3 regions of the Staphylococcus sp. aM genome follow, and region 3 is predicted to be linked to each of the others. Evidence: riboswitches for the same ligand, from Rfam matches in the RefSeq annotation. Region 3 holds a riboswitch; each other region holds the start of a gene.
What was found. Region 3 has a riboswitch for S-adenosylmethionine ahead of metK (methionine adenosyltransferase). Riboswitches for the same ligand answer to the same signal wherever they lie in the genome.
Positions count from the first base shown of each region.

Region 1: linked by a shared signal. The riboswitch ahead of P7F85_RS09530 (methionine ABC transporter ATP-binding protein) and the one ahead of metK (methionine adenosyltransferase) in region 3 are both predicted to bind S-adenosylmethionine.
Region 2: linked by a shared signal. The riboswitch ahead of metX (homoserine O-acetyltransferase MetX) and the one ahead of metK (methionine adenosyltransferase) in region 3 are both predicted to bind S-adenosylmethionine.

Region 1 covers NZ_CP121447.1:1,940,624-1,947,335, forward strand. Annotated here, with positions in the region: gene P7F85_RS09520 (MetQ/NlpA family ABC transporter substrate-binding protein) at 1-582, opposite strand, end outside; gene P7F85_RS09525 (methionine ABC transporter permease) at 601-1,296, opposite strand; gene P7F85_RS09530 (methionine ABC transporter ATP-binding protein) at 1,289-2,314, opposite strand; SAM riboswitch class I at 2,405-2,507, opposite strand; gene P7F85_RS09535 (thioredoxin family protein) at 2,565-2,861, opposite strand; gene P7F85_RS09540 (toprim domain-containing protein) at 2,854-3,240, opposite strand; gene P7F85_RS09545 (hypothetical protein) at 3,381-3,506, opposite strand; gene gcvH (glycine cleavage system protein GcvH) at 3,549-3,929, opposite strand; gene P7F85_RS09555 (arsenate reductase family protein) at 4,105-4,458, opposite strand; gene P7F85_RS09560 (thioredoxin family protein) at 4,599-4,922, shown strand; gene P7F85_RS09565 (nitroreductase family protein) at 5,034-5,573, opposite strand; gene aroD (type I 3-dehydroquinate dehydratase) at 5,651-6,367, opposite strand; gene P7F85_RS09575 (organic hydroperoxide resistance protein) at 6,543-6,712, shown strand, end outside.
Region 2 covers NZ_CP121447.1:13,686-20,397, forward strand. Annotated here, with positions in the region: gene P7F85_RS00050 (AzlC family ABC transporter permease) at 236-928, shown strand; gene P7F85_RS00055 (AzlD domain-containing protein) at 925-1,254, shown strand; SAM riboswitch class I at 1,357-1,462, shown strand; gene metX (homoserine O-acetyltransferase MetX) at 1,528-2,493, shown strand; gene P7F85_RS00065 (YybS family protein) at 3,050-3,988, shown strand; gene P7F85_RS00070 (DHH family phosphoesterase) at 4,003-5,970, shown strand; gene rplI (50S ribosomal protein L9) at 5,967-6,413, shown strand; gene dnaB (replicative DNA helicase) at 6,445-6,712, shown strand, end outside.
Region 3 covers NZ_CP121447.1:1,020,342-1,027,053, reverse strand. Annotated here, with positions in the region: gene P7F85_RS05200 (aldo/keto reductase) at 1-225, opposite strand, end outside; gene P7F85_RS05195 (NERD domain-containing protein) at 378-1,286, opposite strand; gene metK (methionine adenosyltransferase) at 1,406-2,605, opposite strand; SAM riboswitch class I at 2,714-2,829, opposite strand; gene pckA (phosphoenolpyruvate carboxykinase (ATP)) at 2,983-4,575, shown strand; gene P7F85_RS05180 (alpha/beta hydrolase family protein) at 5,051-5,800, opposite strand; gene ytkD (RNA deprotection pyrophosphohydrolase) at 5,811-6,284, opposite strand; gene yidD (membrane protein insertion efficiency factor YidD) at 6,345-6,584, shown strand; gene menC (o-succinylbenzoate synthase) at 6,568-6,712, opposite strand, start outside.

The DNA of each region.
Region 1 (6,712 bases), 920 kb from region 3:
ATCTGCATCTTGTTTTTGATAGATTTTTGGTAAGAATTCTGCTGATTGTTTGTTGTTAAATTTGATGTCTTTTTTGTTTTCAGTGATGTCACTGAATTTTGCGTCTTCAATTTTAACGCCTTTTTTAATTTTAATTAATCCTTCATCCACGAAGAATTTAAGGAAACGACCTTGTTCTGCAGGATTGTTAGAAACGTATACTGTTGCACCTTTAGGTAAATCTTTTAAGCTTTTATACTTTTTAGAGTAGACAGCCATTGGTTCTAATTCTACGTCACCAGCTGATTCAATTTTGTATCCTTTTTCTTTACTTTCAGTTTTTAAATAAGGTGTATGTTGGAAGAAGTTGGCATCTAATTCACCTTTATCTAATAATTTGTTAGGTGTTGTATAGTCGTTGATTGTTTGAATATCTAATTTATAACCTTTTTTCTCTAATAATGGTTTTGCTTTTTCTAAAATTTCTGCGTGAGGTGCAGGTGAAGCACCTACTTTAATTGTCTTGTCGTCATCCTTACCTCCACATGCTGCTAATGCTACAGTTAAAGATAATAATAATAAAATACCTAAAATTTTCTTCATTGATTTGTCCCCTTTTCTTTAGCGTTTATCAATTTTGTTTGTAACCCAGTCACCAATAAATTGGATGATGAATACAATGATTAAGATGAAAACTGTTGAAACTAAAATAACGTCTTTTTGATTTCGAGTGAAACCTGTTAAGTAAGCTAAGTTACCTAAACCACCAGCACCGATAACTCCGGCAATTGCTGTAGATCCCACTAATGCAATTGCTGTTACTGCTAAACCTGATACTAACGCCGGCATTGCTTCAGGTAGTAATACTTTTCTTACTACAGTCCAAGTATTAGCACCCATAGACCACGCTGCCTCAATTACCCCTTTATCTATCTCTTTGAAAGCAATTTCTACTAATCTAGCATAGAATGGCGCTGCACCTATGATTAATGCAGGTAGTGCACCTGTTGGACCACTTATTGTGCCTAAAACGACACTTGTAAATGGTATTAATAACAAGATTAAAATGATGAACGGTATCGCTCTAAATAGGTTCACGATAAATGAAACGATTGAATAAAATATTCTTGCCACTTTTGAATGACTCTTAGCCGATAAAAATAATAAAACACCTAAAATCAATCCAAATATAAAAGCAAATATTGTTGATACGACAGTCATATAAAGTGTTTCAACAATGGCTTGCCAAACTTCTGGCCATTGGACGTTCGGCATTGTAATCATTTCTTGGAGTATTTCTCCAACTGACTTAACCATGTCTTAACACCTCCACATTCACATGTTTCTCATTAAGATTAGATTTGAAATCTTCGAAATTTTCAGAACTTATAAAAGGTATATGGATAACTAAAAATCCTAATGTACCATTTCTTGTATTTTTAATGTCAGCTTCTAAAATATTAACGTCAATCTGATGCGTTTTTGTAATGTACGATACAATTGGTTGAGTCGTATTTTCACCGTTAAAATTCAATCTAACTATGTAAGCATTGTTATCTAATGGTTCTAACGCATCTAATGATTCCTCAAAATCCTCATTTAAATCATCTTTTACAAATCGTCTCGTTACTTCGTGTTGTGGATTTTCAAATACTTGGCTAACTTGACCTTGTTCTATCACGCGTCCGTTTTCCATAACTGCGACTTCATCACAAATTCGGCGAATCACTTGCATTTCATGTGTGATTAACACGATTGTTAAATTTTGTTGCTCACGTATTTTTAATAATAAGTCTAAAATTTCATCTGTAGTTTGAGGATCAAGTGCACTTGTAGCTTCATCACAAAGCAATACTGTCGGATCATTGGCTAATGCTCTGGCAATACCAACTCTTTGTTTCTGTCCACCAGACAACTCAGATGGATAAGCATTTTCTCGTCCCTTCAAGCCTACAAGTTCTATTAATTCATTTGCCTTACGTTTTGCTTCTCCTCTAGATAATCCTGCAATTTCTAGTGGGAATGTAATATTTTTAAGTACAGTTCTCGACCATAGTAAATTAAAATGTTGGAAAATCATACTTACTTTTTGGCGCTTCTTACGTAAATCTGACTTCGATAATTGACTTATGCTATCTCCATCAATAATAACTTCTCCAGAAGTGGGTGCTTCTAAATTATTAAACATTCTAATTAAGGTACTCTTACCTGCTCCAGAAAAACCAATCACCCCAAAAATGGAACCGGATTGAATGTTTAAATCAACGTGATCTACAGCGAGTACGTCTTTATTTTTCGTATGATATCGTTTCACGATTTGTTTTAACTCAATCACGTTAATACCTCCTTGTTTATAACTAATACAAATTAAAAAATGCTTCCTCAAAACTTTAGACTGTTTGAGAAAGCATTTTAAAATATCTTTCTCTCATCTTCTAAAGTTTACCTTTATGTGAATTGGCACCATTTCTATATAAGACGGTTGCCGGGCTTCGTAGGGCACATCCCTCCACCTCTCTCGATAAGAGTGTTTGCATGATTTAATTTTATTTAATCCTACCATCACGGTAGAGATTCGTCAATAATTATTTTAAATTTTCTAACAAATAAGGAACAGACCTAAACGCATACAATCTTTTTACTTCTTTATCCTTATTCATTAACATTAATACTGGTACTGACATAATTTGATGTGTTTCACTAAACTTTGGATGAAAGTTCATATCAATTTTCTTAACCGGAAGTTTCAAAATTTCATTTGCAATATCCAACATTCTTTCAGACACTTTACATGTACCGCATGTAGGCGTATATCCGAAAATGAGATGTTTATCTTCACCAAAGTTTTCAGTCACATCGTCTATTTCGATTGATTTACTCATTCACTAAAACTAACCTTTCAGTTTTTAAATTAGGTATAAGGGATTTCTCTTTTTTGCAATTAAATCCATGTTTGGTAAGTACATGCGCTAAATAATTTTTAGGACAATTGGCCACTTCGCAAAATGTTTTATCTACAAAAATATGTTCAGACTCACTTAAATACCGTTTGAACCATTTTCTAATTCGATCCCCTTCGTCATCTGAATCAGCTAAGACGAAAACTTGTTTACCATAAAGTGATTCTATCATATCATCTATCTTATCTATACTCATAGTACCATGCGTACAAATAATACTTACTGGTTCTGCAATGACTTGCTGCACTCGTTTTTTATCAGATTTACCTTCAACAATGATTACTTTATTCACAATAGTCATAAGTATTCACCCTTTAAAAATCGAAAATTAGCTATCACTATTTAATTCCACGAAGATGCTATTTATAAAACATATACTACAAAAACTTAAAATGAATTAACCATTTCATTACACTGTTAATATCTTTTTTACAAATAGCATCAATGTCTTTTTAAATCTAAGTTCATCAGATTATATGTACGCATGCCTATAAAATTCTTCCTTCGGTTCGCCTCTGCTTTCGCAATGGCATAAGTGTTTCTAAAATCTAAAGATTTAAGAAACACTAAAAAAAACTCCTTGATACGAGATCGAGGAGTTTGCAAATATTATTCGCCAATCATTTCTGAATATTGTTCTGCTGATAATAATTCGTCAATTTGGCTTTCGTCACTAATTTCTACTTTAACCATCCATGCTTTTTCGTATGGTGATTCGTTTACAAATTCAGGACTATCTTCTAATTCTTCATTAACTTCAACTACTTTACCAGTAATTGGTGCATATAATTCAGATACAGTTTTTACAGATTCAACACTACCGAAAGTGTCGCCTTCGTTTAATTCATCATCAGTTTCAGGTAATTCAACGAATACGATATCACCTAACTCGTTTTGAGCATATTCAGTAATACCAATTGTCGCTACATTTCCTTCAACTTTAACCCATTCATGTTCTTTAGAGTATTTAAATTCGTTTGGTACTGCCACGATAAATCCCCTCCTAATTTTAAGTACATTTTAATGATGCCATACCCACAATTATCAATCAACTATTATCTAAAAATTTTAAACCTTTAAATATTCGGATTTAAGATGTAAATTGGTATTTTTATGACTTTATTAAAATGAAAGTTCACTTTTTATATTTTGAAATGGTATCCAATTATAACCAAGTATTTTTATACTCTTCTTCTTTAAAACCTAATGTGATTTTATCACCTAATATAGCTAAAGGTCTTTTCACTAACATGCCATCTGAAGCAAGTAATTCAAAACGTTCTTCGTCTGATAAATCATCTAATTTATTTTTTAAATCTAATTCACGATATTTGGCACCGTGTGTATTAAATAATTTTTTAGTGTCTACACCAGTTTTATCAACAATTTCTTTAAATTCATTTTTCGTTGGTGTATGTTGAACAATATCAATTGGTTCATAACTCACACCGTATTCATCTAAAAATTTTGCTGCTTTTTTGCAAGTTGTACAATTTGCATATTGGTAAAATTTAATCATCGCTTTGCCTCCTTTATCTCTTAAATCCAATATATCATGTTATTTTAGAAAACGCTCTACTTTTTAAGCTTATTTTTTTATTTAAGTATTTTCATCCGTTATAATAAATTTACTAAATTTTTTCAAAGGAGCTTTTATAAATGGAAAGTATTAAAACAACTGAACAATTTAACGACACTGTCCAAAACGATCAACCTGTTATCGTCAAATTCGAAGCAGGTTGGTGCCCTGATTGTAAAGCAATGGATATGTGGATAGACCCTATCGTTGAAAAATATAAGGATTATGAATGGTATACTGTAAATCGTGATGAATTGGAAGATGTAACTGCTGAAAATGATGTTATGGGTATTCCTAGTATTTTAGTATTTAAAAATGGTGAAAAGTTAGCTCATTTACACTCAGCAAATGCTAAATCTCCTGAACAAGTAGAATCATTCTTAGACGAAACATTCAATAAATAATATACAAAAAATGGTCGAGACATTGATTAAGTATCATAGTACCAACTTATTGGTTTATGACTTAGTTAACGTCTCGACCTTATTTTATTATATTGCTCTACATCATCACTTTTAATACTCTGAAATTAGGTCTCTATTCTTACGTTTAGCTTTTGTCATTGGTTCTTCTAAATCAGTAAGATATAAGAATCCTGCTAATATTTCATCATCTTCAATATTTAATGCTTTACGGATTTTAGGTTCAAAAATATATGCAGGTGATTTCCAACAAGTACCAATACCTGCTTCATAAAGTAACAACATTAAATTTTGGGCAAATGCACCGAATGCAAAGTAATTTTCTCTATTTTGACGTTGTCTTGGATCTGCTTTCATAATCAACAACAACATGCCGCCTAGTTTTGTCACTTTATCATAATGATCAGCTCGCTTTTCCGGACTATCGGGGAAAGCAAAGCGTGTGATATCTTCACTCATGTTTCCTAATCTATCTTTAGCAACATGTACAACTCTCCACGGCTCTCTCATACCATGGTTAGGAGCATCGGTAGCCTTTTCTATAGCCTCATATAAAGCATTATCATCGATAGTCATATCGTGTTTAAACTTCTTGACGCTTCTTCTGTTTGATATTGCATCTTGTAGTTCCAATCATATCGCTCCTTCTTCGTTCATTGATAATCTTTATCAATAATAAAATATATTAAGGTAATGTTCAAATCGTCGACTTACTTATTATAGAAATCTATTTGTTTTTTCAATTCTTCTACATGAATTTGTCCTGGAGCATGCGGTTCATTTAAGCAACCATAAGATACAGTACCACCAAATACGCCCTGTGCCGTACGACTAACTAAGCCTATATCCGACATTGCTATACCAACAATGTGCTGATTTAAAGCATCAGCCGAGTCTTTGACTGCCTCCAATAGATGTAATACATCCTTTTCATCATTAGGCATAACTGCCACTTTTAAATAGTCTGCTTCGAATTGGTGCATTTTATAATAAGTGAATTTTAATTCTTCTAATGATGGTGTTTCATTAAAATTATGATGTGATAGTACCACTTGAATGCCTTTTTGATGTGCCTTATTTATAAGAGTTAAATAAGTATTTTTGTCTTTTTGGTCATCCCATTCAATGTCTAACATGTCATAATTTGATTCATCAATGAGGTTTTGAATTACACTTTGATATTCAACTTCATTCACATAACCCTTACCTCCTTGGGAGTTAGATCTATATGTGATTAATACTTTAAATTCAAAAGGCAATTCATTTAACTCATCGACAACCTGATTAACTCCTGTAATATCTGCCCATTGATCTATTCGTAATTCAATAATATCAATACTGTCTTGAAAGAACTCTAAGTCTTTAAACAAGTCAGTTATCGTTGCTTCTTTAGGCGCAATCGTTACGGCTATATCTACCTTTTGCATATCAATCCCTCATTTCATTCAATACATCATTAATTGATTATTATTCTAAACTAAATTACATCAAACCGCCATAAAGTGCTTTGCAGTAACATATCTTAAAAAAAATTCACACATGATTGAGATGAATATTTACGGGTATAGAAAAATATATACAAAATATAGGAGGTAATCATATATGGCAGTTCAATATGAAACTAAAGCAACAAACGTTGGTGGACGTAAAGGACACGTTCAAACTGATGATAATGCGATAAATGTAGATGTATTACCACCACAACAAGCAGATGGTAAAGCAACAAACCCTGAGCAATTATTTGCCGCAGGTTATGCATCATGTTTTAATGG
Region 2 (6,712 bases), 1.0 Mb from region 3:
GGGTAGGGGAGGGACATTAAGTAAAATTTAGATGCAAAATAGTGTGGGTAGTCTAACTATTAATAGAAAATTCTGTCATATTTAAAATGTTGTGATGACGGCATTTTAAAAGTGAGGTTTGTCTGACATCACACACACCGACGTCTAAAGTGATTGCCGTTTTCATCATTGTATATTAGACTTGAGTTTATTATTTAAACGTAAATGCGTTTGTAACTAGAAAGGGGGAGACAAGATGACCCATCTCACATTTAGACAAGGTGTTAAAGAATGCATTCCAACATTATTAGGGTATGCAGGTGTTGGTATTTCATTTGGCATCGTTGCTGCATCTCAAAAGTTTAGTTTATTAGAAATTATATTACTTTGTTTAATTATTTATGCTGGTGCGGCACAATTTATTATATGTGCGTTAGTCATAGCTGGAACACCCATAACAGCGATAGTGTTAACAACATTTATTGTTAATTCACGTATGTTTTTATTAAGTATGACTTTAGCACCCAATTTTAAGTCTTATGGTTTATGGAATCGAATTGGACTTGGTTCTTTAGTAACCGATGAAACGTTTGGTGTAGCCATCACGCCTTATTTAAAAGGTGAGCCAATTAACGATCGTTGGTTGCATGGTTTAAACATCACAGCATATTTGTTTTGGACCTTTTCTTGTGTAGTTGGTGCTGTATTTGGCAAATATATTTCGAATCCAGAGATATTAGGATTAGATTTTGCGATTACAGCTATGTTTGTATTTTTAGGAATTGCTCAATTTGAATCTGTTAAAAAGTCTAAGATCAACATCTATCTTGTGCTTATTCTATGTGTCATTGTGATGATGTTAACGTTAAGCTTTGTTATGCCCTCGTATGTAGCGATTATAATATCTGCGGTTGTCGCATCTACATTAGGGGTGGTGATGGACAGATGATGACAGATCAACATATGTTAATCATAATTATTCTATGTGGTATTGTTACGATTTTAGTCAGAGTGATTCCATTTATGATGATTTCACGAGTAAATCTACCAGATGTTATTATTCAATGGTTATCCTTTATACCTATCACACTTTTTACAGCACTTGTCTTGGACGGTATTATTCAACAACATGAAGGTAGTGTAGGCTATACACTCAATGTGCCATTCATTATTGCATTAATACCAACTGTATTATTAGCCATATATACGAGAAGTCTAACTTGGACCATTTTAGGCGGTATTGCATTTATCGCTCTATTGAGATTCTTTCTATAGAAATCAAGGTCTACATATTGAATTTCGTGATGGAGTTAGTTAAAATTTAAGTAGTTAGAAAATTTAGATAATTAATATATTTATTCAAAACTTAATCATAAAATCTTATTCAGAGAAGTTGAGGGACTTGGCCCATAGACGCTTCAGCAACCGGCTATAAAGAATACGAGTACGGTGCTAAAACCAACGAGCACTCGAATGATAAGTACTGAACCGCTTCTTACTTTTCATAGAGTAAGAAGCTTTTTTATTTAAAGGAGGATGGATTCATATATGTCGAATTATACAGTTGATACATTAGAATTAGGCCAATTCACGACAGAGTCTGGAGAAACGATACAAAACTTAAAATTAAAATATGAACATGTAGGTTATCCTGGACAACCATTAGCATTAGTTTGCCATGCATTAACTGGCAATCATCTTACATATGGTACAGATGAACATCCAGGTTGGTGGCGTGAAATTATTGATGGTGGTTATATGCCTATCAATGATTATCAATTTTTAACATTCAACGTCATAGGGAGTCCATTTGGTTCAAGTTCAAAGCATAATGATCCACATTTTCCAGATCATTTAACATTAAGAGATATCGTACGTGCACTTGAGAAGGGGATAGAAGCACTAGGGTTTAATAAAATAGATATTTTAATCGGTGGGAGTTTAGGTGGTATGCAAGCACTAGAATTACTTTATAATCGACGATTCCAAGTAGATAAAGCGGTTATACTTGCTGCTACAGATAAAACCTCATCGTACAGTTGTGCCTTTAATGAGATTGCTAGACAAGCGATTCATATCGGAGGTAAAGAAGGTTTAAGTATTGCTCGACAATTAGGATTTTTAACCTATCGATCTTCTAAAAGTTATGATCAACGCTTCACACCTGAAGAGGTAGTTAGTTATCAACAACATCAAGGGAACAAGTTCAAAGAATCCTTTGATTTATCATGTTATTTAACACTGCTGGACGTCTTAGATAGTCATAATATTGATAGAGGCAGAGATGATGTTGATGAGGTGTTTAAATCATTAGACACAAAGGTATTAACGATGGGATTCATAGATGATTTGTTATATCCAGATGATCAAGTATTAGCGGCAGGACAACGTTTTAAATATCATCGACACTTTTTTGTACCAGATAATGTGGGGCACGATGGTTTCTTACTTAATTTTGAAGATTGGGCACCTAATTTATATCACTTTTTAAATGCGAAACATATTCGACGATAATGACTAAAACCATGTTCTAACGTTAATTTTATAAGGTTGAATATCGATGTTAAAAGTATAGTATATAAAGAGAATACAAATCGAGAAATTAAATAGGTGACTATGAGATGAAACAATTGATAATTATATTAAATGCATTGAATTATATAGTTATAGCATTATTAATAATATTCAACTTCAATAATCTATCTGAAAAGGGATTAGATATATGTAGATATTTTCTTTTTATTAGTTGTGTTTTATTTATATTTTCATTAATTATGTATTTAATAACTAAGAAAGAATTTGTTTTAAAAAGTAGTTTTATTAATCTAGTTAATTTAATTGTAATATTTCCAATTCTACTATTAATAATGATTTGATTTTCATATTACTATGCTTACTATTAAAAGGTTTACGGTTAAAATATTTTAATGAATTTTAATTAAAAATTTGTAAAAATAATAGATTATTTCACTCTAAAGTACTGCTGGAATTGACCGACATAAATACCAGTAGTACTTTATTGTTTATTTTTTTCAAAGAGGTTAAAATGGTAATTATAGTCAAAAAAAGTATGGGAGTGGCGTGTGTGTTTTCAAAAATACAACCTAAAGCAACTATTATAGGTACATTAGCATTAGTGATAGTCGCTTTAGTAACACATGTATTACCTATTCTCGGCTTAATTTTATGTTTATTTGCAACAATCCCAGGTGTCGTATTATGGAACAAATCTATTCAGTCATTTGGAATTAGTGCCTTAGTAACAGTTATAATTACAACATTATTAGGTAATACATTCGTCTTAAGTATGATGGTTTTAGTGATTTTAACGAGTTTAATCATTGGACAATTACTTAAGGAAAGAGCAACAAAAGAAAGAATTTTATATGTAACAACGGTATCTCTAAGTTTAATGACATTGATAGGATTCATGTTATTACAAGTATTTGAAAAAATCCCAAGAGCAGCCGCATTAGTTAACCCAGTTAAAGAAACCGTTCATAACATGTTATTAACAAGTGGAGCAGATGCTGATTACAGACAGATGCTTGAAGAAAGTATCCGCCAAATGACGGTCCAACTCCCTAGTTATCTCATTATTATCGTTTTTCTTTTCGTTTTAATTAATCTGATCATAACATTTCCAATCTTGCGCAAATTCAAAGTAGCTACGCCAATATTCAAACCACTATTCGCTTGGCAAATGAATCGTACGCTATTAACAATCTATATTATTGATTTACTTTGTGTCATGTTTGCAACCCAACCAAGTACGTTCCAGAGTATCGTATTAAACTTTGAAGTTGTGTTATCATTAGTGATGTACATTCAAGGGATGAGCGTGATACATTTCTTCGGAAAAGCGAAGCGACTACCGAATGTAGTAACTATCATATTAATGGTTATAGGGACATTATTAACACCAATGACTCATATTGTAGGGTTATTAGGTGTCATCGATTTATGTATCAATTTAAAACAACTAATGAACAATAATAATAAAAAGTGATGAGAGGTGGAAGAATGAACCGTCAATCCACTAAAAAAGCTTTGCTCATACCATTTATCATAATGGTACTGACTGCTATAGCATTAGTCATCGTTTGGTTTATATTTAACCAAATCGTGGCAGGCATAGCTGCAGGAATATTACTAGTAATGATTATTGCTAGTGGGTTCTTGCTAAGACAAGCTTTTATGAAAATGGACAGTTATGTGGATGGTTTAAGTGGTCATATTACAACAAGTAGTAATAAGGCGATTAAACACTTACCGATCGGGATGATTGTGTTAGATGAGAACGACCATATTGAATGGGTTAACCAATTTATGTCTGAACATTTAACAACTAATGTTATTTCAGAATCGGTAAACGAAATATTTCCTAATATCTTAAAGCAATTGGAGAAAGTTCAAGAAGTAGAAATTGAACATGAAAATTATCATTATAGAGTACGTTATTCAAGCAATGAACATTGCTTATACTTCTTCGATATTACAGATGAAGTACAAACGAACCAACTATATGAAGATTCAAAACCCATTATTGCAACATTATTCTTAGATAACTACGATGAAATCACGCAAAACATGAACGATACACAGCGTTCTGAAATTAACTCAATGGTTACACGTGTAATTAGTCGTTGGGCATCAGAATATAATATTTATTTCAAACGTTATAATTCAGACCAATTCGTAGCCTATTTAAATCAAAAGATTTTAGCAGAAATCGAAGACTCAAATTTCAACATTTTAAGTCAATTACGTGAGAAAAGTGTTGGTTACCGAGCACAATTGACATTAAGTATTGGTGTCGGTGAAGGTACTGAAAATCTTATCGACTTAGGTGAATTATCGCAATCAGGTCTAGACTTAGCGCTAGGTCGTGGTGGTGACCAAGTTGCAATTAAAAACATGAACGGCAACGTACGCTTCTATGGTGGTAAGACTGACCCGATGGAAAAACGTACACGTGTAAGAGCGCGTGTTATCTCACACGCATTAAAAGATATCTTAACTGAAGGCGATAAAGTCATCGTGATGGGACATAAACGACCTGACTTAGATGCCATTGGTGCAGCCATTGGTGTGTCTAGATTCGCATTAATGAATAATCTAGAAGCATATGTTGTCTTAAATGAATCTGATATCGATCCAACATTGCGTCGTGTCATGGATGAAATTGATAAGAAACCAGAACTTAAAGAACGATTTATTACATCAGACGATGCATGGGATATGATGACATCGAAAACAACGGTTGTTGTCGTTGATACGCATAAACCAGAAATGGTTCTAGATGAAAATGTCTTAAATAAAGCAAATCGTAAGGTAGTGATTGACCACCATAGACGTGGTGAAAGCTTTATCTCCAATCCACTACTGGTTTATATGGAACCTTATGCAAGTTCAACAGCAGAACTTGTCACAGAGTTGCTAGAATATCAACCAACTGAACAGCGTTTAACACGTCTTGAATCTACTGTTATGTATGCAGGTATTATTGTTGATACAAGAAACTTCACATTACGTACGGGTTCAAGAACGTTCGATGCCGCAAGTTATTTACGAGCACATGGTGCCGATACTATTCTTACACAACACTTCTTAAAAGATGATGTGGATACGTACATTAACCGTTCTGAATTAATTAGAACAGTCGAAGTACAAGATAACGGTGTTGCGATTGCACATGGCTCAGACGATAAAATTTATCATCCGGTTACAGTTGCACAAGCAGCCGATGAGTTGTTAAGTTTAGAAGGTATAGAAGCTTCATATGTCGTTGCCAAACGTGAAGATAACCTAGTCGGTATCTCAGCCCGTTCATTAGGCTCAGTTAATGTTCAATTAACAATGGAAGCCCTTGGTGGCGGGGGTCACTTGACGAATGCAGCGACACAATTAAAAGGTGTCTCAGTCGAAGATGCCATTGTACAATTACAACAAGCAATAACAGAACAAATGAGTAGGAGTGAAGACGCATGAAAGTAATTTTCACACAAGATGTTAAAGGTAAAGGTAAAAAAGGCGAAGTTAAAGACGTACCAGTAGGTTATGCAAATAACTTCTTATTAAAAAATAATTATGCTGTAGAAGCAACACCTGGTAACTTAAAACAATTAGAACAACAAAATAAACGTGCTGAAGCAGACAGACAACAAGAAATTGATGATGCAAAAGCATTAAAAGAAAAATTAGCTAACATCGAAGTTGAAGTATCTGCTAAAACAGGTGAAGGCGGTAAATTATTTGGTTCAGTAAGTACGAAACAAATTGCCCAAGCCCTTAAAGATCAACATGACATTAAATTAGATAAACGTAAAATGGATTTACCACAAGGTATCCACACACTAGGTTATACAAACGTACCTGTTAAATTAGATAAAGAAGTTGAAGGTACTATTCGTGTGCATACAGTAGAACAATAAAGATGGATTGAAATTAGAGGTGTAATCAATAATGGATAGTATGTACGAGCAAAATCAAATGCCACATAGCAATGAAGCCGAACAATCTGTCTTAGGTGCCATTATTATTGATCCGGAATTAATTAATACAACTCAGGAAGTGTTACTTCCTGAGTCATTTTATAGAGGCGCACATCAACATATTTTCCGTGCGATGATGCACTTAAATGAAGATAATAAAGAAATTGATGTAGTGACGTTAATGGATCAATTAACGACTGAAGGAAGCTTGAGTGAAGCGGGTGGCCCGCAATATCTTG
Region 3 (6,712 bases):
AATAAATAAATCCTCACGTTTTAAACCAGTGGATTCAAGTCCTTCTTTAATACCTTGGCCTACTTTTTCTTCATTACCATATACCTTTGCTGTATCGATACTTCTATATCCATTTTCAATTGCGTATTTAACAGCTTTTGTACAATCATCATTATTTTCTACTCTAAATGTACCTAGACCAACTTTCGGCATCGTGTGTCCATTATAAAATTTAATATTGTCCATACATTCCCACTCCTTAAATACAATTTCATTATTTCTATACCCTATGAAAGTAAATCAAACTTAGATTAAACGTAAGTCATATAAAATTCAATTTCTGTGCTCAAAACTAAAAAAGCTAGTAGAGTTAAAACCTCTACTAGCTTAGTTGAAATTTAATTAAAGGATTCAATTTGTTCCATGATTTGTTGTAAATCGTCGACATTATATTGAATACGTCCATGGAATACAAATTTGTTAAAGAATTCATCAAGTTGTTCTGGTCCAACTAATACTTTGACATTACTATTTTGAGCATAGTTCGAAATAGTAACATCCCCATCATTTTTAGGATTAAAGTAAAGAATAGACGTTGGTGTATACTTTGTATTTAATTTACTTTGTAAGTCACCTGCTACATTCTGTATTTGTTGAATTTCGTCTGAATAGTTTATAAATGATAATGATTTTTGATCATTATTTTGATCAAGTACTAATGTTTGTGGTGTTGATTGATCTAATTCCAACGTATTAAATACTTGTTCCATAGTTGGTAACTCAGAAAACTGAGCACCGCTAATCCCATTATATACATGACCTTTTAGTAATTGAGAGTCAATAATATATAAACCAGTACGAGTAAGAACGAGATGACTAATTCTTTCAATTTTATTTAATTCATTTGTTGGTAGGAAAATATTAGCCATGATATGCATATCTTCAGGACGAATACGTTTTTCATTGACTAAACGCTCACGAATACCAATTAATCGCATATCAGTTACATATTCACTATGGTTTTTAGAGAATAGCTTTAATGCATCAATTTCTCTTTCTTTACTATTTACTGTAGCTTCATAATCTTCTTTTTGTTTCGTAACTGCCTTTTTATTCTCAATACGTTCTTTTTCTAAAGCTTCTTCATGAGATGCCTTTATACTTTGTTCTTTTTGTTGGTATTCTTCTTCTGTTTGTTGCTTAATCTTTTTCTTACTATTTAAAGCAATTAAAAATAGTACAAAAAAGATAAATGCAATGACTACTGCAACAATTAACCCTATACCAATAGGTGAAGATAAACTCATCACATCAACGCTCCTTTTATATGATCAATACAACTAATTATAAAACATAATGATGACATTTTCGACATTTAGTCGCAATTTATCTTATTATATTTCAAACATCCCATAAGTTATTTCGTTTAAACTTTGTTAATCGTATCTTTTAAAACGTTGACTTTATCTAATTTTTCCCATGGTAATAATACGTCAGTACGTCCGAAATGACCATATGCAGCGGTTTGTTTATAAATAGGTTGTTTTAAATCCAACATTTTAATGATACCAGCTGGTCTTAAATCAAAGTTTGCTCTAACCGCTTCAACTAATTCAGCCTCTGTTACTTTACCTGTTCCGAAGGTATCTATAGCTATTGATACTGGTTCAGCTACACCTATTGCGTATGCAAGTTGGACTTCACATTGTTCAGCTAATTCTGCAGCAACAATATTCTTCGCTACATATCTAGCAGCATAAGCAGCAGAACGGTCTACTTTAGTTGGATCCTTACCACTGAAGCAACCACCACCATGGCGTGCATAACCACCATACGTATCCACGATAATTTTACGTCCTGTTAATCCAGCATCCCCTTGTGGTCCACCGATTACAAAACGTCCTGTAGGATTAATATAGAATTTTGTCTTATCATCCATTAATGATTCTGGAACAGTTGGATAAATAACATGTTTTTTAATATCCTCTTGAATTTCTTCTAAAGATTTATCTTCAGCGTGTTGCGTTGACACAACAATAGTATCAATACGTTTAGGTTTATCATTTTCATCATATTCTACAGTGACCTGAACCTTACCATCCGGACGTAAATAGTCTATAATGTCATCTTTACGTACATCTGATAGACGTTTCGCTAATTGATGAGATAAGAAAATAGGTAACGGCATATAAGTATCTGTTTCGTTTGTAGCATAACCAAACATTAATCCTTGGTCACCTGCACCAGTTGCTTCAATTTCTTCTTCAGAAATATCATCACGGTATTCTAATGCTGTATCAACACCTTGAGCGATATCTGGTGATTGTTCATCAATGGCAGTTAAAACGGCCATCGTTTGTGAATCGTAACCATATTTAGCACGTGTATAACCAATTTCTTTAATGGTCTCTCTTACAACTTTCGGAATATCAACATATGTCGTCGTTGATATTTCACCTGAAATTAATGCCATTCCAGTTGTCACTGTAGTCTCACAAGCCACACGTGCATTAGGGTCGTCTTTAAGAATTTCGTCTAAGATTGCATCAGATACCTGATCAGCAATTTTATCTGGATGTCCTTCAGTTACTGATTCTGAAGTAAATAATCGTTTATTGTTAGTCATGTTTTGCTCCTTTTAAAATATATTACGATAATTCTCTTTTATTTGAGCTAAATAAAAGAGCCTTCTACTACTACCTAGATAGAGTGAAGGCTCTTATACGTCCATTCGCTCTTATCGTTCAGACATTATACGTCTGCAAACGGTTTGGCACCTTTCTTTTTATATGTAAAAAGAGGTTGCTGGGTTTCATTGGGTCCATGTCCCTCCACCACTCAGGATAAGAGAATCCGTTAAAATTAATACTACCTAATAAGAGAATTAATGTCAATTTATGATTTAAGTTATTTTAGTAATAATTTACGGTGGATTAATTAAATTGATATGTTATACTATTGAAATGTAAAGGCTTACATTATAACTATCTGGAGGGATTAAGTATGTCGATTGATACATACTCTGAAACGACTAAAATTAAACAATTATTAGAAAAACCATCAACAAAGTTTCAACTATCAACAACTCAACTTTACAATAAAATATTAGATAATAATGAAGGTGAACTTACTGAATTAGGTGCTATTAATGCTAGCACTGGTAAATACACTGGCCGCTCACCTAAGGATAAGTTTATCGTTACTGAACCTTCATATAGAGATAATGTAGATTGGGGAGACGTCAATCAACCTATCGATGAAGAAACATTTTTAAAGCTTTACAATAAAGTATTAGACTACTTAGGCAAGAAAGACGAATTATATGTTTTTAATGGTTACGCAGGTAGTGATAAAGATTCACGTTTGAAATTAACTGTCATTAACGAATTAGCATGGCATAATTTATTTGCACATAACATGTTCATTCGTCCTGAATCTAAAGAAGAAGCAAAATCAATCAAACCTAACTTTACAATTGTATCTGCACCACATTTCAAAGCTGATCCTGAAGTTGATGGCACGAAGACTGAAACGTTTGTCATTGTGTCATTTAAACATAAAGTGATTTTAATCGGTGGTACAGAATATGCTGGGGAAATGAAAAAAGGTATCTTTTCAGTAATGAATTACCTATTACCTATGCAAGATATTATGAGTATGCATTGCTCTGCTAACGTGGGAGAAAAAGGCGATGTAGCACTATTCTTTGGTTTATCAGGTACAGGTAAAACAACGTTGTCAGCTGATCCTGAAAGAAAATTAATCGGTGACGATGAACATGGTTGGAATAAAAATGGCGTGTTCAACATTGAAGGTGGTTGTTATGCAAAAGCAATCAATCTTTCAAAAGAAAAAGAGCCACAAATTTATGATGCTATTGAATACGGCACTATCTTAGAAAACACAGTCGTTAAAGAAGACGGTACTGTTGATTTCGATGATAATAAATTCACTGAAAATACAAGAGCAGCTTATCCTATTCATCATATTGATAATATTGTATTACCTTCAAAAGCAGCACATCCTAATACGATTATCTTTTTAACTGCAGATGCATTTGGAGTGATTCCTCCAATTTCAAAATTAAATAAAGATCAAGCAATGTATCATTTCTTAAGTGGTTTCACGTCTAAATTAGCAGGTACAGAACGTGGTGTAACAGAACCTGAACCATCATTCTCTACTTGTTTCGGCGCACCTTTCTTACCACTTCATCCTACAGTTTATGCAGATCTTTTAGGAGAATTAATTGATAAACATGATGTTGATGTTTATTTAGTTAACACTGGATGGACTGGCGGTAAATATGGTGTTGGTAGAAGAATTAGTTTACACTATACGCGTCAAATGGTTAACCAAGCTATCTCAGGGAAATTAAAAGATGCAGAGTTTACAAAAGACTCAACATTTGGTTTAAATATTCCAGTTGAAATTAAAGATGTACCAAAAACAATCTTAAATCCTATCAATGCTTGGAGCGACGCTGAAAAATATAAAGCACAAGCAAATGATCTTATCCAAAGATTTGAAGATAACTTCAAAAAATTCGGCCCTGAAGTCGAACACATTTCTGACAAAGGTGCTTTCAATAAATAAAAGTAAAACAGGCTGGGACATAAATATATATTTCAAGTTACATTCATATTTAGGCAGTAGTTGACTGTAAAGTCATTCTTTTTCTTAAAGAAATTAGAATGACTTACACATGAGTATTAACTCATGTGTTCAGATTAAGTTTAAGAGGTATACATGAACTTAAAAGTTCATGCATAAAACCGTCTAAGTAATGAATTACAAAGACGGTCTAATGTACCAAGCTTTTTCATTTCTAGTCAACCTTGCCGGGGGGACGGGCCCCAAACATAGAGAATTTCGAAAAGAAAATCTACAGACAATGCAAGTTGGGGATGGACAACGATAAAGAAATACTTTTTCTTTAGAAATTAGTATTTCTTATGCATGAGTTTCACTCATGTATTCCTATTTTAAAGTACACATTAGCTGTGGCTAATGCGTAAGAACCACTTCATATTCAATGATTAGTGGTTCTTTATTATTTCTGTCCCACTCCCTATTTTTTGTTTATTTCTATTTGAGTCATCCATTTATGTATGTACTTTAAAGTTTCTTTTAAAGCAAATGGTCGAGGTACATGTCCTTCTTCCATTTGATAAAGTGTATCATAATGCACACCAATGTCTTTCAATCGTCGTTCTAGATAATAAGCTTGATGAATACCTACCTGTTTATCTTTACCACCATGTACAATTAAAATCGGTGGACTTTGCGGTGTAATATATTGTATCGCTTCTCTAACTTCATATGCTTCATGATCTTTTTTAGGGTGCCCAACCATTCTTCTCAGCATCCCTCTTAAATCCACACGCTCTTCATACATTAAATGTATATCAGAAACACCACCCCAAATGATATAACTATCAACTGGTAAATCTTGAAATGTTAGCAAGCCTTGCAACCCACCACGAGAAAATCCAATCATATGTATAAACGCGTTGGGATATTTTGAATGTAATATGCGTATAAGTTCAGTGACATCATTTAAATCTCCTCGATAAAACTCATCTTTACCTTCACTACCATTATTACCTCTATAATAAGGACCCACAACAAGTGTCTGTTCATTAGCAAATTGCATTAAGCGAGCTGCTCGTACCCGACCAACTTGTCCTTTTCCGCCTCTTAAATAAACCACTATTCTATTAACTTTACTATATGGTGTCATCATTAGTGCCTTCACTTTTAGATGATCAACATCATAAGTGATTTCATCAAACTGGTGCGTAGCTATTTCAATCGGCATTCTTTTCGTTTTAATAAAGTCCAAGTGAAATCACCCTTTCAAAACAGTGTAAAATGGCGTCATCTTGTAGCAAAAAACTACGTTCACTATATGGTATGTCTTCTATAGAAGTAAAAAGACAAGGGCCATCTGTTTCTAAATAGTCAGTTCGATTGGCTAAAGATGAAACTTGAATAAAATAAACATCTTTGACAAACCTAGAGGCATCGTTAGTTTTCACAGTATATTGAGCAATGTACTGTATTTCTTCTATATATGCACCGGTTTCTTCATATAATTCACGCTGGATAGCATCAATGCTTGATTCTCCATGTTCCCTTTTGCCGCCAGGAAATTCAATACCTCTATTTTTATGTCGAGTAAATAATAACTTCCCTTGGTATACTGGTATTGCAAGAACGTGATTACCTGTTGGATTATCTGTATTCGCTTTATATGTTAACTGCACTTCTCTTTGGTCTTTATCTAAAAACTTCAAGTACATCACATTCCTTTATAATATGTTAAAATAACTGTATTCAAAATTCTGGTTGGAGGCTTTTTTATGAAAAAAATATTCTTAGCCTTGATACATTTTTATCAACGCTATATTTCTCCATTAACACCACCTACATGTCGCTTTTATCCTACATGTTCAGAATATACGCGTGAAGCGATTCAATATCATGGTGCTTTCAAAGGATTATATTTAGGCATTCGACGCATACTCAAATGCCATCCACTACATAAAGGTGGCTATGACCCAGTACCGCTTGCTAAAAATAAGTCTAAACATCACCATTAATACATTCTAATTTACTTCTATCTACTACAGGGGGAATGAATTCAATCATTCCCTCTTTTAAAATACCTTCATTTTCCACAAAGTCATTTTCAAAATAATAGCCTGCTGGCGTCACATCACCAGGATAA